3 regions of the Vibrio sp. NH-7 genome follow, and region 1 is predicted to be linked to each of the others. Evidence: predicted binding sites of a transcription regulator. Region 1 holds the regulator's gene; each other region holds the start of a gene.
What was found. The regulator CRP, encoded in region 1, controls carbon source genes, mostly activating them, when cyclic AMP is high. The targets are predictions, from matches to a motif close to TGTGANNNNNNTCACA.

Region 1 (4,290 bases):
AGCGAGCAGATTGCGGAAATCATTGCCAAAGAAACGGGCAAGCCAATCTGGGAAACGCGTACAGAAGCGGCAGCAATGGCCGGTAAAATTGCTATTTCGATTCGTGCATACCATGACCGCACCGGTGAAGCGCAGCGCGAAGCAGCAGGCAACCAGATTGTGCTACGTCATCGCCCACTGGGTGTGATGGCGGTATTTGGTCCGTATAACTTCCCTGGTCATTTGCCAAATGGTCACATCGTGCCAGCCCTTTTGGCCGGTAACACCGTGGTATTCAAACCATCTGAGCAAACGCCACTAACCGGTGAGTTTGCGATGAAACTGTGGGATCAAGTTGGTTTACCAAAGGGCGTGATTAACCTAGTTCAAGGTGCCAAAGAGACGGGAATAGCGCTCGCTGATTCGAAAGGTCTTGATGGCGTGCTATTCACGGGTAGTGCAAACACCGGGCATATTCTGCACAAGCAGTTTGCAGGACAACCGGGCAAGATGCTGGCGCTAGAGATGGGCGGCAATAACCCGATGGTGATTTCTGACAACTACGGCGACCTTGATGCCACGGTTTACACCATCATCCAATCGGCATTCATCAGTGCAGGGCAGCGTTGTACCTGTGCCCGCCGCTTGTATGTGCCTGTAGGTGAGAAAGGTGACCTGCTAGTGAGCAAACTGGTGGAAGCAACCAACAGGATCCGTGTCGACCAGCCATTTGCAGAGCCTGCTCCGTTTATGGGGCCTCAAATTTCAAAAGCTGCCGCTGACTTTATCCTTGCTGCGCAAGCGAATCTGCAAAAGCTTGGCGGTGAGAGTCTAATCGAGGCGAAAGCGGGTGAGGCGGCATTTGTTACACCGGGTATCATTGATGTCACTGCGATTGCAGAACTGCCAGATGAAGAGTACTTCGGCCCGTTGCTGCAAGTCGTTCGCTACCGAGGTTTGGAAAAAGCGGTGGAACTGGCTAACGACACACGCTTTGGTTTATCGGCTGGCCTAGTATCTACCGATGACAGTGAGTGGGAATACTTTGTTGACCATATCCGTGCGGGTATCGTAAACCGCAACCGTCAGCTCACTGGCGCGAGTGGTGATGCACCATTTGGCGGTCCAGGCGCATCGGGTAATTTACGTCCAAGCGCTTACTATGCCGCAGACTATTGTGCTTACCCTATGGCTTCGATGGAAGGCAGCGAAACATTGCTGCCTGCTACGTTAAGCCCAGGGTTAGATCTATAACCATAATAAACCACTAAGGTTTCCCTTATTGCCTTTCTTAGCCGAAAGGCACTTTAAACGTCACAGGTTGAAGGCTACCTAATCAGATTTTCTGGACACATTTTGGTTAGGTGGCCTCTTTTATATCGAAAAACAATACTAATAAAGCTCTCTTTAACGTAAACAACCCCGATACAAGGAGGCGTTATGACGCCAGATGTTTTGTTCCAACCGTTATGGAATGACTATATTCAACGCTTATGTCCCTCTGCTGAAAAAGTGCATCAACTTCTGCAAGAAGACGAAGCATTGATCAACGACCATATTGCTTTGCGCACCTTCAATGTTGAGCCGTTAGGCATTGCGACGCTGGCTCAACCATTCCTTGATGCTGGTTACACCCCTTGTGGTGACTATGTGTTTGAGAGCAAAAAGTTAGTCGCCAAGCATTTTGAACATCCAGACCCAACGCAACCGAAAGTATTCATCAGTGAACTCAAAGTCGATGAGTGTTCAGCCGAGTTGCAGGCCATCGTGGCTAAACTGGTTGAGCAGGTGGACGCCTCTCAATTGCAAAGCCCAGAGTTTTTGTATGGCGGACGTTTGTGGAATCTTAGCTACGCTGATTTCCAGACGTTGGCAAAAGAGAGTGAATACGCTTCTTGGTTAGCTGCCCATGGTTATGGTGCAAACCACTTTACGGTGAGCGTGAATCAGTTAAATGCGTTTGGCGAAGTGGTTGATGTGAACAACCATCTGCGTGATGCAGGCTTTACCATCAATGAGTTTGGTGGTGAGGTGAAAGGCTCCCCAGATGTGTTGCTCGAACAGTCATCTACTATGGCAGACAAAGTCCCCGTGCAATTTACTGAAGGCACAGAGATTATTCCGGGTGGTTTCTATGAGTTTGCCAAGCGTTACCCAATGAGCAACGGCGAGCTTTATCCAGGGTTTGTTGCGGCGTCTGCTGATAAGATTTTTGAAAGCACCAATGGGTAAGTTCGAACAGGGATTACCTAGTTTGTATTGCTCACAAACAAAAAAGCCACCCAATGGGTGGCTTTTAAAATTCAGCAGTTAATCGAGATTAACGAGTACCGTAAACAACGATTGTCTTACCGTGAGCAGAGATTAGGTTCTGCTCTTCTAGCATCTTCAAGATACGACCTACTGTCTCACGAGAACAGCCAACGATTTGACCGATTTCTTGACGAGTGATCTTGATTTGCATGCCGTCCGGGTGAGTCATCGCATCTGGTTGCTTCGCTAGGTTTAGTAGCGTTTGCGCGATACGGCCAGTAACGTCTAAGAACGCAAGGTCGCCCACTTTTTGGCTAGTCACTTGAAGGCGGCTTGCCATTTGCGCTGAAAGGCGCATTAGGATATCTGGGTTTACTTGAATTAGCTGACGGAACTTCTTGAATGAAATTTCTGCTACTTCACAAGGAGATTTAGCACGAACCCATGCGGTACGCTCTTGGTCTTCTTCGAATAGACCAAGTTCACCGATAAAGTCACCTTGGTTTAGGTAAGAAAGGATCATTTCCTTACCTTCTTCGTCTTTAATAAGAACCGCAACTGAACCTTTAACGATGTAGTACAACGTCTCAGCTTTCTCGCCCGCGTGAATTAGCGTGCTTTTTGATGGGTACTTATGAATATGACAGTGTGAAAGGAACCACTCTAATGTTGGGTCGGTTTGAGGTTTACCTAGAACCATAATATCTCACTTCCTCTGCAGGGTACGCTTGCCGCTTTCCATGTTTTAGCTAAGCCTTAAATAGGCTTACTAGGATAAGAGCACTTTACAAATGCTGCAAGCCAACTTGTGTTTCGGTTACAAATAGTATCCTTTTTCGAAAACGATTTCTTGATTTTAATCGGGTCCTACTTGGGTTTTGCTACGCAAAACTGTGCACATGATCACGGTATGAAAAGTAATCGTGTTCTAGCCGTGAGTTCTAGCCAATTTTTCCTGTTTCGATGAGTTGCTGAAGGATAGGACGAACGATCAATTCCATCGCAAAACTCATCTTGCCACCAGGCACGACTAAGGTGTTATGTCGCGACATAAATGAACCATCAATCATTGCCAGTAAGTATGGGAAATCGACGTTCTTAATTCCGCGCAAGCGAATGACCACGAAACTCTCATCCAAGCTCGGGATGCCTTTTGCATTTAAAGGATTGGATGTATCGACGGTCGGCACTCGTTGAAAGTTAATGTGGGTGCGCGAAAACTGTGGGGTGATGTAGTTGAGGTAGTCGTCCATCGAACGAACAATCGAATCCATCACCGCTTCACGAGAGTGACCTCGATCGCGAGTGTCTCGAACAAACTTTTGAATCCACTCTAAGTTCACGATTGGAACCATGCCAATCAAGAAGTCCACATGCTGGGCAACGTTAACATCGCCATCGACGACGCCGCCATGCAACCCTTCGTAGAAAAGAACGTCGGAGTTCTCTGGCAAGTCTTGCCAAGGGGTGAAGGTGCCAGGCATTTGGTTGTATGGTACTGCCTCGTCAAAGGTGTGCAGGTAGCGGCGAACTTGCCCTGTACCTTCATGGCCATATTTACGAAAGAACTCTGCTAGCGCAGGAAAGTCGTTAGCTTGTGGGCCAAAGTAACTAATATGGCGGCCTTGCTCGCGCGCCTTACGGATCTCCACATCCATTTCTGGTCGTGTGAAGCGATGGAAGCTGTCGCCTTCAACCCATGCGGGTTTGACGTTCATCATATTGAACATCTTACGGAAAGCTTCTGAAGTAGTGGTAGTACCGGCGCCAGAAGAACCGGTAACGGCAATAATTGGATGTTTTGCTGACATGACAAACCTTGTCGTTGAATACGTTCCTGTAATCGGAGTTCACTATAGCACGCTTTAGTAAACCGTCATTGTATGCAGTTCTCTAAAATTTGTTTTTGAGTTGAATGTCGACGGTTTCATGTAACTCGGAGAAAACCACGACCGCATCACCTGACTCGAGCTGTTTCTTAATTTGATCAATCTTGCTTTGCAGTGACACCTCTACCGCTCCGTAGTCGGTTCCTTCCCTAAGGACAAACTCACGAAT
Region 2 (4,290 bases), on a different replicon from region 1:
GACTCGGCTCTCTTCTTGGCACATATCTAGAACGTGCAAAAAGTGAGCGTACGAGGTGTAAGGAGGTCGAATCAATGCGCCTTTTGACGGGTAATTGAATACCGTCAAGTTGCCCATTGGGTCTTCAACATTGCCACGTGCCAGAATGGTTTGATATTGCTGGTCTATACGTTCCTTCAGCACCGGTGAAGGACTGGGTGCTGGCATGTTTGCTTCTGAAGAGTGATCGCGTGAAACAAAACGTGATGGTGTTGAATACGGATCGTGATCGACGCTTCCACTTGGCTCTTCTTGAGCCGAGTAATTGACGTGTTGACACAATATATAGCCACTGTTGGCTTCGCCCGTTGCCATCCAAAGGACGCCATTGTTGCTTTTAGGCTGCAACTGTACGTAGTGGGAAGCAAACTCATAGGATTGTGCGTGGTTAACCCATCTCGCATCGAACATCGCCAACTTGCGTCGGCAACGACTTGCGATATGGTCCAAGTGGTCATAAAACGTTTTTGGATTGATCTCTAATTTGCGGCAAATCTCGCGGACAGAATAGCCCATAAAGAGCAAGCCAAGCAGGTTTTCTTGGAAATGAAGTTTTTTATTGGCTCCAGACCATTTATCGACGAAGGTTGTCTGGCAGCATTTGCAGCGATAGCGTTGGCGGTCACCACTGTAACCAAACGCATGATAAAGGTGCTTGTGAGTATGGACTGATAAGCCAAAGTTTTCGCAATCATCGTTGCGGCAGGCTGGAAGCCCATCGCTATGGAGATGACGCAAGCGGTGAAGCTCGTTGAGAACTTCTTGGTTGTTAAGTAAGGGGGGGAAAGCACCGCACTCCCGACAAACCATCGCAGGTCGTTTAGGGTTCGCATGTTGCACAACGTAACGATATGCATCACTCAATCCAAAGTTGTCACACGCCAATGTTTTACAAAAGTTGAGCTGTAAACCTTCTGCTTCCTGTGGCAGTTTGCCAGTTGTCACTATCTCCCCCTCGGGATTATTCGGGCCACCAAGCAGACACTTGGTGGCAAAGTAAATCGAATTAGATGTTGATTGCTGTCTCTAGCGCCACTTTCATCATGTCATTGAACGATTTTTGACGTTCTTCTGAGCTAAGTTTTTCGCCACGGATGATGTGGTCAGAAACGGTTAGAATCGTTAGTGCTTTTGCACCTAGGTCTGCAGCAACACCGTAGATGCCAGCAGCTTCCATATCTACACCTAGAATGCCTAGTTTTTCCATCTTCTCGAAGATGTCAGCTTCAGGTGTGTAGAAAAGGTCTGCCGAGAATACGTTACCCACTTTTACTGGCACTTCTTGAGCGCGAGCTTGGTTTACCGCTTCTTCTAGTAGGCCGTAATCAGCGATTGCTGCGAAGTCGTGGTTGTTGAAACGGATACGGTTAACTTTAGAGTCAGTAGATGCACCCATACCGATCACAACGTCCATTAGGTTTACGTCGTCACGCACTGCGCCACAGCTACCGACACGGATTACGTTTTTAACGCCGTATTCAGCGATTAGCTCGTGAACGTAGATACAGCATGATGGGATACCCATACCGTGGCCCATTACTGATACTTTCTTACCTTTATAAGTACCTGTAAAACCAAACATGTTACGTACGTCACATACTTGCTTCACGTCTTCTAGGAACGTTTCTGCAATGTATTTAGCGCGTAGCGGGTCACCCGGCATAAGTACTGTTTCTGCAAAATCACCTGGTTGAGCGTTAATGTGTGGGGTTGCCATAGTTGATACTCCAAAGTTATTGATTATTCAGTTTCCTGATTACCAATTTTGTTGATTCTGTTTTATCTGTTGAGGCAATACTAGCTAGATAAGCGCTCGAGCCGTGAGATGTATGTCACAAAAGCACCCAAACTCGAAGTGAAAAAGGCTATTGATAACGTTTTGTGTTGAAAGTGGTAATGCAATCGATTCGGAAAAACGATTGCTTATTTAAAGTGAACTTATTGAGGCAATTTATCGTATCGGTCATTTGTGTGTACAAAAATAATTTTTGTATAACATGAGAAAATTGTGCTAATAATTATACAAACAAAAAATTTGTACACCTTTGAGAGGACAGTATGATGAGTAATGTAATCAATATCGGTATCAGTTCATGTGTGCTGGGCGAAAACGTGCGTTTCGACTCAGGGCATAAGATCAGTAAATTCGTCACCAAAGAGTTGGCGCCCTACTTCAACTTTATGCCTGTTTGCCCAGAAGTCGGTATGGGCATGCCGGTTCCAAGACCCACTATTCGCTTGATGTCGAATGAAGAGCGAATCGAACTTGTTGAAACCAAAAATCCTGACAATAAGCATACTGAAGCCATGATCGATTATTCTGAGAAGAAGGTTGCGGAGCTTGTTGATCAAGAGCTTTGTGGTTACATCGTCTGTGCTAAGTCGCCAACGTGTGGCATGGAGCGTGTGAAGGTTTACAGCAAGAACAGTGCTGCGAAAGAAGGCATTGGCTTGTACACCAAAACTTTGATGGAAAAAATGCCGTGGTTACCAGTAGAAGAAGACGGTCGTCTAAATGATCCTGTATTGAAAGAGAACTTCATTACTCGTATATACACACTGCATGACTACTACCAGTCTGTAGGCCATAACCTAACACGTGGAGCGATTGTGGCCTTCCACTCTCGCTATAAGTTAACGCTCATGGCTCATCACCCAGAATCTTATAAGAAACTTGGCCAGCTGGTCGCCAATATTTCTGACTACGATCTTGAGGAATTCTTCAAGTTGTATCGAGAAGGGTTGATGAAAGCGATGGCTCACAGAGCAAGCCGAAAGAACAATACCAATGTTCTAATGCACTTGCAGGGTTATTTCAAGCGAGACCTAGATAAAGAAAAGAAAGCGGAGCTTTGCCAAGTGATCGATGACTATCGTGTTGGTCTGATACCGTTATTGGCACCACTGACGCTTATTAAACACTATTTAGCGACCCATCCGGACAGTTATTTGCAACAACAAAAATATTTTGACCCATATCCGCAGGAGTTACGTTTACGTTATGGATTGTAATGAAAAACAGTATGCCATTAGAGAGGTCTCAGAGTTGACTGGTGTAAAGCCCGTCACTTTGCGAGCGTGGCAGCGTCGATACAACCTGATTAAACCTATAAGAACTGAAAAGGGCCATCGTTTATATAGAGAAGAAGACATCGCTCGTATTCAGTCTATTCAAGTCTGGTTGGACAAGGGTGTCTCTATTGGCAAGGTAAAAGCGTTGTTAGACGCAGAATCCCTAGTCGAGGATCAAGGGGTAGCCATTGACCAACACCTAGAAGAAGTAGATAAGGTCACCGCTGCTCTTGCCATACTCAATAAAAAGCGGGTCGAATCGACCATTAATACGGTGCTAAAAGAGTATCCATTGCCTGCGGTCATTCAACAGTTCGTGAAGCCGATCTACGAATCGCTCTCTTTAGTAAAGCGTAACCAGCAGGTACTACAAACGGCATTGTTTAATGGTCTGCTAATCGCAAAGTTAGAAGCCATTATTGAAGCAGAAAACAAAGCATCGCATCGAGGCAAGTGCCTGTTCATCAACTTTGATCCAAGTCGAGACATCGAGAGTCGTTTGTGGGCGGCAAAATTATCTGATGATGGATGGAACATGACGCTGCTAGATGGCGTTGATGATGTGTCAGGTCTAGTTCGGGCAGAATTTGATACGCAATTTGATTCGATAGCGCTCTATAGCCCACGTCCGCTCACCGAGCAGCAAATTGGTGGTATTGAGAGTGTGAGAGGTGGGTTTTCCGGTCAGTTTTTCTTGTCAGACGTGCTAGCCGCTTACGAGGAATATAGATGAGAATTGTATGGCTGAGGCGCGATTTGCGCACGATCGACAATACGGCACTGAACGCGGCGATTGAGAGCAGAGAACCGGTAATCGCCGCATTTGTGGCAACGCCTGATAGTTGGCGTGAGCATAAAATGGCGCCTATCCAAGCGGATTTAATCAAAAGGCGGCTTGTCGAACTCAAGAGCGAGCTTTCTGAGCTGAACATTCCCCTGATCTATTCCGAAGCTCCAGATTATGCGAGCAGTGTCGATGTGGTGTTAAGTTGGGTTAAGCAATATGGTGTGACCAACGTCCACGTCAATAAAGAGTACGAGCTGAACGAAGTGAGTCGCGACGATAAGGCTGAGAGTAAGCTGTCTGAACTGGGAGTGATGCTGCATCGCTATGACGACAAGTGCCACTTTGCGCCAGGCAGTGTCGTAAATAAGCAGGGGCATTATTTTAAAGTCTTT
Region 3 (4,290 bases), 1.1 Mb from region 1:
CAGTAAGCGATCAGCCAGAGATGGAGCCAGAAGGCGCGCCTCCCGCACCGACAAAGCGTAAGAAAATGAGCCGCTTTTCCCAACAGAAAAAAGCCTCGAAGATTATCCGCGAAGCAAAAGGTCTGGCGCAAAAAATTCTTAATCAGACGTTTGAAGGCAAGTCTATTCATGTAGATGAGCTAGATGGCTGGGCGGATGATTTGATTGAGTCCGTGCTGATCGATTCTGATGCGCTTCACTGCGTTTCTGCGTTAAGAAGTAAAGATGAGTACCTGCTGGAACACTCGGTCAATGTTGCGACCTTATTGGTCTCATTTGGTAAGCATCTAAACTTACCCAAAGAGACGTTAAAACAGATGGCGATTGGCGGCATTATCCATGATGTTGGCAAAATCAAAGTCGACGACAAAGTGCTCCATAAACCCGCACGCTTAACGCCAGAAGAGTTTGAGCACATGAAGCTGCATCAGGTTTATGCGGGTGAAATCATCAGTACCGTTACTGGGCTGAGCGATATCGCTCGTGACGTATGCTTGATGCACCACGAGAAATTGGATGGGACAGGGTACCCAAGAGGCTTGACTGCTGAGCAGATGCCAACTCATGGGCGTATGAGCTGTATTGTCGATATATATGACGCTCTAACCGCGGATCGCTGTTACAAAAAGGGGATGAGCTCCGCAGAGGCGTTTAAGATTTTGCTTAGCCTGACACCATTTCACCTAGACCGAGACTTGGTCTATAAGTTCATCAACTGTATTGGTGTATACCCAGTCGGTGCTTTGGTTGAGCTGAGTGATGGTCGGGTCGGCATCGTATGGACTTCTAATGCGGCGGAACCACTTAAACCTGAGGTGAAGTGTTTCTACTCTCGAAAGTACAAGCGTTTCATTGATGTGTCATACGTTGATGTAAAACACAGTAAAGTAACCATCGAACGAGCGATTGCCCCAAGCGGCTTAGAAGTGGATCCGACACCGTTCTTTGACGTTTAGGTAAGTGGCAAAGTGAAACAAAAGGCGCTCATTGAGCGCCTTTTGTATTTTATATCGCTAAGTAGGCGACCGGAATATCGGGATTGATTGCTTCCAGTGTTGCCTGTGTATCCGCAAGGTGACTGATGGTACCGTCGGCCATTTCCGCCAGTGCTGCAGACTCTATATTTTGTAAAGACTTACCATCTAGTAGTAGTTGAATCATCGCCACTTGCAGTGGTGGTAAGCTAGGGTTAAACGCCGCATTTTCAGCGTATGCACCTAAGTAAACCTCACCGCTATCGAGTCTAATACACACGCCACTTAAGTTCTTAGTGTAAGGGGCGTGGCTGCGGTTAAGTGCCTCGACGGCTTTGTTAACCATTTCATCGGTTTCATTCGTATGCTTGCCATGGTCAACGCTAGACATGAGTCCAGACTCGATACCAAGATCGGAAGGACCAAACGACTCCGGTAGATACTCTTGCAAGGTCATTTCATCACGCTGTGGTAGCTGCACCACTAACTTATCTGCGGTGGTCAATTCATTCATAAACTGACGACAGTGGCCACAAGGGCTAAAGTTAATCGTAATGTCTGAAATACCTTGTTCGCCTTTCATCCATGCGTGGCTAATGGCTGACTGCTCTGCGTGAACGGTTTGGCCGAGTTGTGCGCCGAGGATTTCAACGTTCGCGCCAAAGTATAAGCGTCCTGACAAACCGCGTACGATCGCGCCTACATAAAAATTTGAGATAGGTGCATAGGAATAAGCGGCAGCAAAAGGAAGCAGCGCGACGCGAAGTTCGTCGTCTTCTAGCCCTGAAATGGACAGAAGCTCTGAAAATTGCTGAGGGGAAAGCGTTGCGTCAAAGTCATCAGCTAACAGAATGGGTGATAGGTATTCTGCGATTTGGCTTGGCGCATCAGATAGCGCTTTTTCAATGCGGCTTCTCATGGTGAATCCTTGTGTATACGTTAATTGATATCTTTGGCACGGGCGTCTTTACAGTACAGACATGCCTTGATACTGGTATTTCATTTTATGCGAAGAGTAAAACATTACTGAGATTTAAATCACATTAATCCGTGTAACGAATTTATTGTTTACATAATTAGAGTGAGGTCACACATGGTATCGATTACATAAGAGAGAGAAGTGAGGTCGGTCGAGCTGCGACTGAACAGCTCGACCAAACGTCGCAAAAGTGAGTTAGGCAGCAAGCCAAACGGCAAATGCGAAGAAAGAAGGGGCAAGGATAGAAGTAATCACACCACAAACCACTAAGGCGAGAGAGCTAAATGCAGCGTCTTGACCATCTTTTTCAGCGCAGGTTGCGGTACCCAGCGCGTGGGATACCGTTCCCATGGTAAGTCCTTTGGCAATAGGGTGAGTAATGTTAAGCAAGTTGTAGACAGGGTACGCCACAATCGCGCCAAACAGACCGACGATTAGGACTAAGATCGCGGCAATTGCCGGCTCTCCGCCTAGATGGCTAGAGACTTCCATCGCGATAGGCGTGGTGACAGATTTACCAAGTAGGCTTGCGATCAGTGTGATGTCGGCTTGCATGTAGACGGCAATCATACTGGCAGTGAGCATCGACATCACGCTACCTACACCGCAGGCAAGCATGATGATTCGCCAGTTTGCTCGGATCTGCGGCAATTGCTCATACAGAGGGTAAGCTAGTGCGACGACAGCGGGTTGAAGCAGATAGTTGATCCACTGGTTGTCAGCATAATATGTCTCAAACGGAACCTTCATATACGTCAGAAGTGGAATGAGTACAGCTAAGCTGATCAAAAGCGGGTTCATAAATGGGCTTTTGATTTTTTGACACAACCAGCGAGCAGCGAAAAAGACAACAAGGGTAGCGAGTAGCCACATTACTTTTGTCCCCCTTTTAGCATTCGATCAAGCATAAGCCCAAGCAATACAAGAACAATGAATGTCCCACCTACCGCGCTGGCGAGAATCGGCAGCGCATTAGCGAGTAACATATCGAAATGCTCCATCAACCCAACACTGATGGGTACAAACAGCAGCACCATATAGCGAATAAATAAACTTGCGCTTGGGCGTACCCAGTCGACGGGAACAAGTCCACTTGCAAGCAATCCAAAGAGAATCAGCATGCCGATGATGCTACCAGGAATCGAAATATCGAGAAGATGTTGAATGTTGATGCCCGCGATGAGGCAGAGGAAAATCAGCCCCATTGACACAACGTATTTCAGCACTGTTTTTGCCATAAGTTGTTATCGTCCGAAATTATCATGCGTTGCAAAAACGCAACGTAAAAAACCAACACGGTGTAAACCCATGTTGGTTGGGTGTCAGTGCCTCATGACTGGTAATTATTGTGTATGTGGCTGAGGCATCTGTTAGGGTGCAGGCGTTCTGGTATCTAAGATACTAGCTTTTGTACGTATTGATAAACGGATTTTAAAATAGCTAGCTTCTTTTCATCACTTTCATGTTCGTGAACTAAGTTTTCCAAATTGAGCATATAGTCTTCAATACGACTTTCGAAGTAGTCTCGGCAATGATTTGCCCAGCGTTGCTGCTCTGACTCATCTAAAGTGGCAGGGAAGTTGCGTGCTCGGTAGCGAAATAGCAGCGGTGCAATTCGGTCATCATTAAACGAGATATCAAGCGCCGCTAAATTATTTGGGTCGGTTTGGCGAATAATGTCCATCGAGGCTTTATCCGCCGGAGAAAAGAATCCGTCATAAAGCATGCTATCGACATCGTTATCTTTCGCGTATTCCCGGTCGATACTGTATAAACCAATCAGCTTTTCGCGTATTTCAGGGGTTTGGCGCAGCCGTGCCAAGTTCTCAAGGCATTGCTCTCGGTTGATACCAATATTCGCGGCGTTTTCTGCGGTTAAGGTTTTCGCAGGTGCAAGTATCGGACACTTATTAAGGTGGACCAGTTTTACCGGGACCGGAAGTTCATCGTCTGCCAGTTCCGAGTGTTTGGTGTACAGGCGCTCATTGAGCTGCTCAACATCCAAATCGAACAGGGGTTGCGGGTCTTTGGCCAAATCGACCATGATCACCGCATTTTGGTTGGTTGGATGCCAAGCCACAGGAACCATCCAACTGGTGTAATTACACTCTCGACCCAACATGCCCGAGACATGCATTAATGGCGTCATGTTAACAATATCAATCAGATCGTTGAGCTTGCGTTTGTGGCGCATACTGAGGAAATAATCAAACAGCTTAGGTTGCGCAGCTTTGATCTTCTTCGCCATTTCAATGGTGGCAATCACGTCGGCCATCGCATCGTGAGCATTTTCGTGTT

Region 2: the regulator CRP is predicted to act here: its motif matches at 1,861-1,876, upstream of deoD (purine-nucleoside phosphorylase).
Region 3: the regulator CRP is predicted to act here: its motif matches at 2,041-2,056, upstream of cdd (cytidine deaminase).

What each region holds. Positions count from the first base shown of each region.
Region 1 covers NZ_CM132187.1:269,278-273,567, forward strand. Annotated here, with positions in the region: gene astD (succinylglutamate-semialdehyde dehydrogenase) at 1-1,233, shown strand, start outside; gene ACUALS_RS01300 (2-oxoadipate dioxygenase/decarboxylase family protein) at 1,420-2,211, shown strand; gene crp (cAMP-activated global transcriptional regulator CRP) at 2,300-2,932, opposite strand; gene ACUALS_RS01310 (phosphoribulokinase) at 3,174-4,043, opposite strand; gene ACUALS_RS01315 (YheU family protein) at 4,126-4,290, opposite strand, start outside.
Region 2 covers NZ_CM132188.1:208,322-212,611, forward strand. Annotated here, with positions in the region: gene ACUALS_RS15275 (lactate dehydrogenase) at 1-984, opposite strand, end outside; gene deoD (purine-nucleoside phosphorylase) at 1,046-1,756, opposite strand; gene ACUALS_RS15285 (YbgA family protein) at 2,101-3,051, shown strand; gene ACUALS_RS15290 (MerR family transcriptional regulator) at 3,041-3,844, shown strand; gene phrB (deoxyribodipyrimidine photo-lyase) at 3,841-4,290, shown strand, end outside.
Region 3 covers NZ_CM132187.1:1,381,582-1,385,871, forward strand. Annotated here, with positions in the region: gene ACUALS_RS06495 (HD-GYP domain-containing protein) at 1-995, shown strand, start outside; gene cdd (cytidine deaminase) at 1,045-1,932, opposite strand; gene ACUALS_RS06505 (CidB/LrgB family autolysis modulator) at 2,188-2,865, opposite strand; gene ACUALS_RS06510 (CidA/LrgA family protein) at 2,865-3,230, opposite strand; gene sbcB (exodeoxyribonuclease I) at 3,386-4,290, opposite strand, start outside.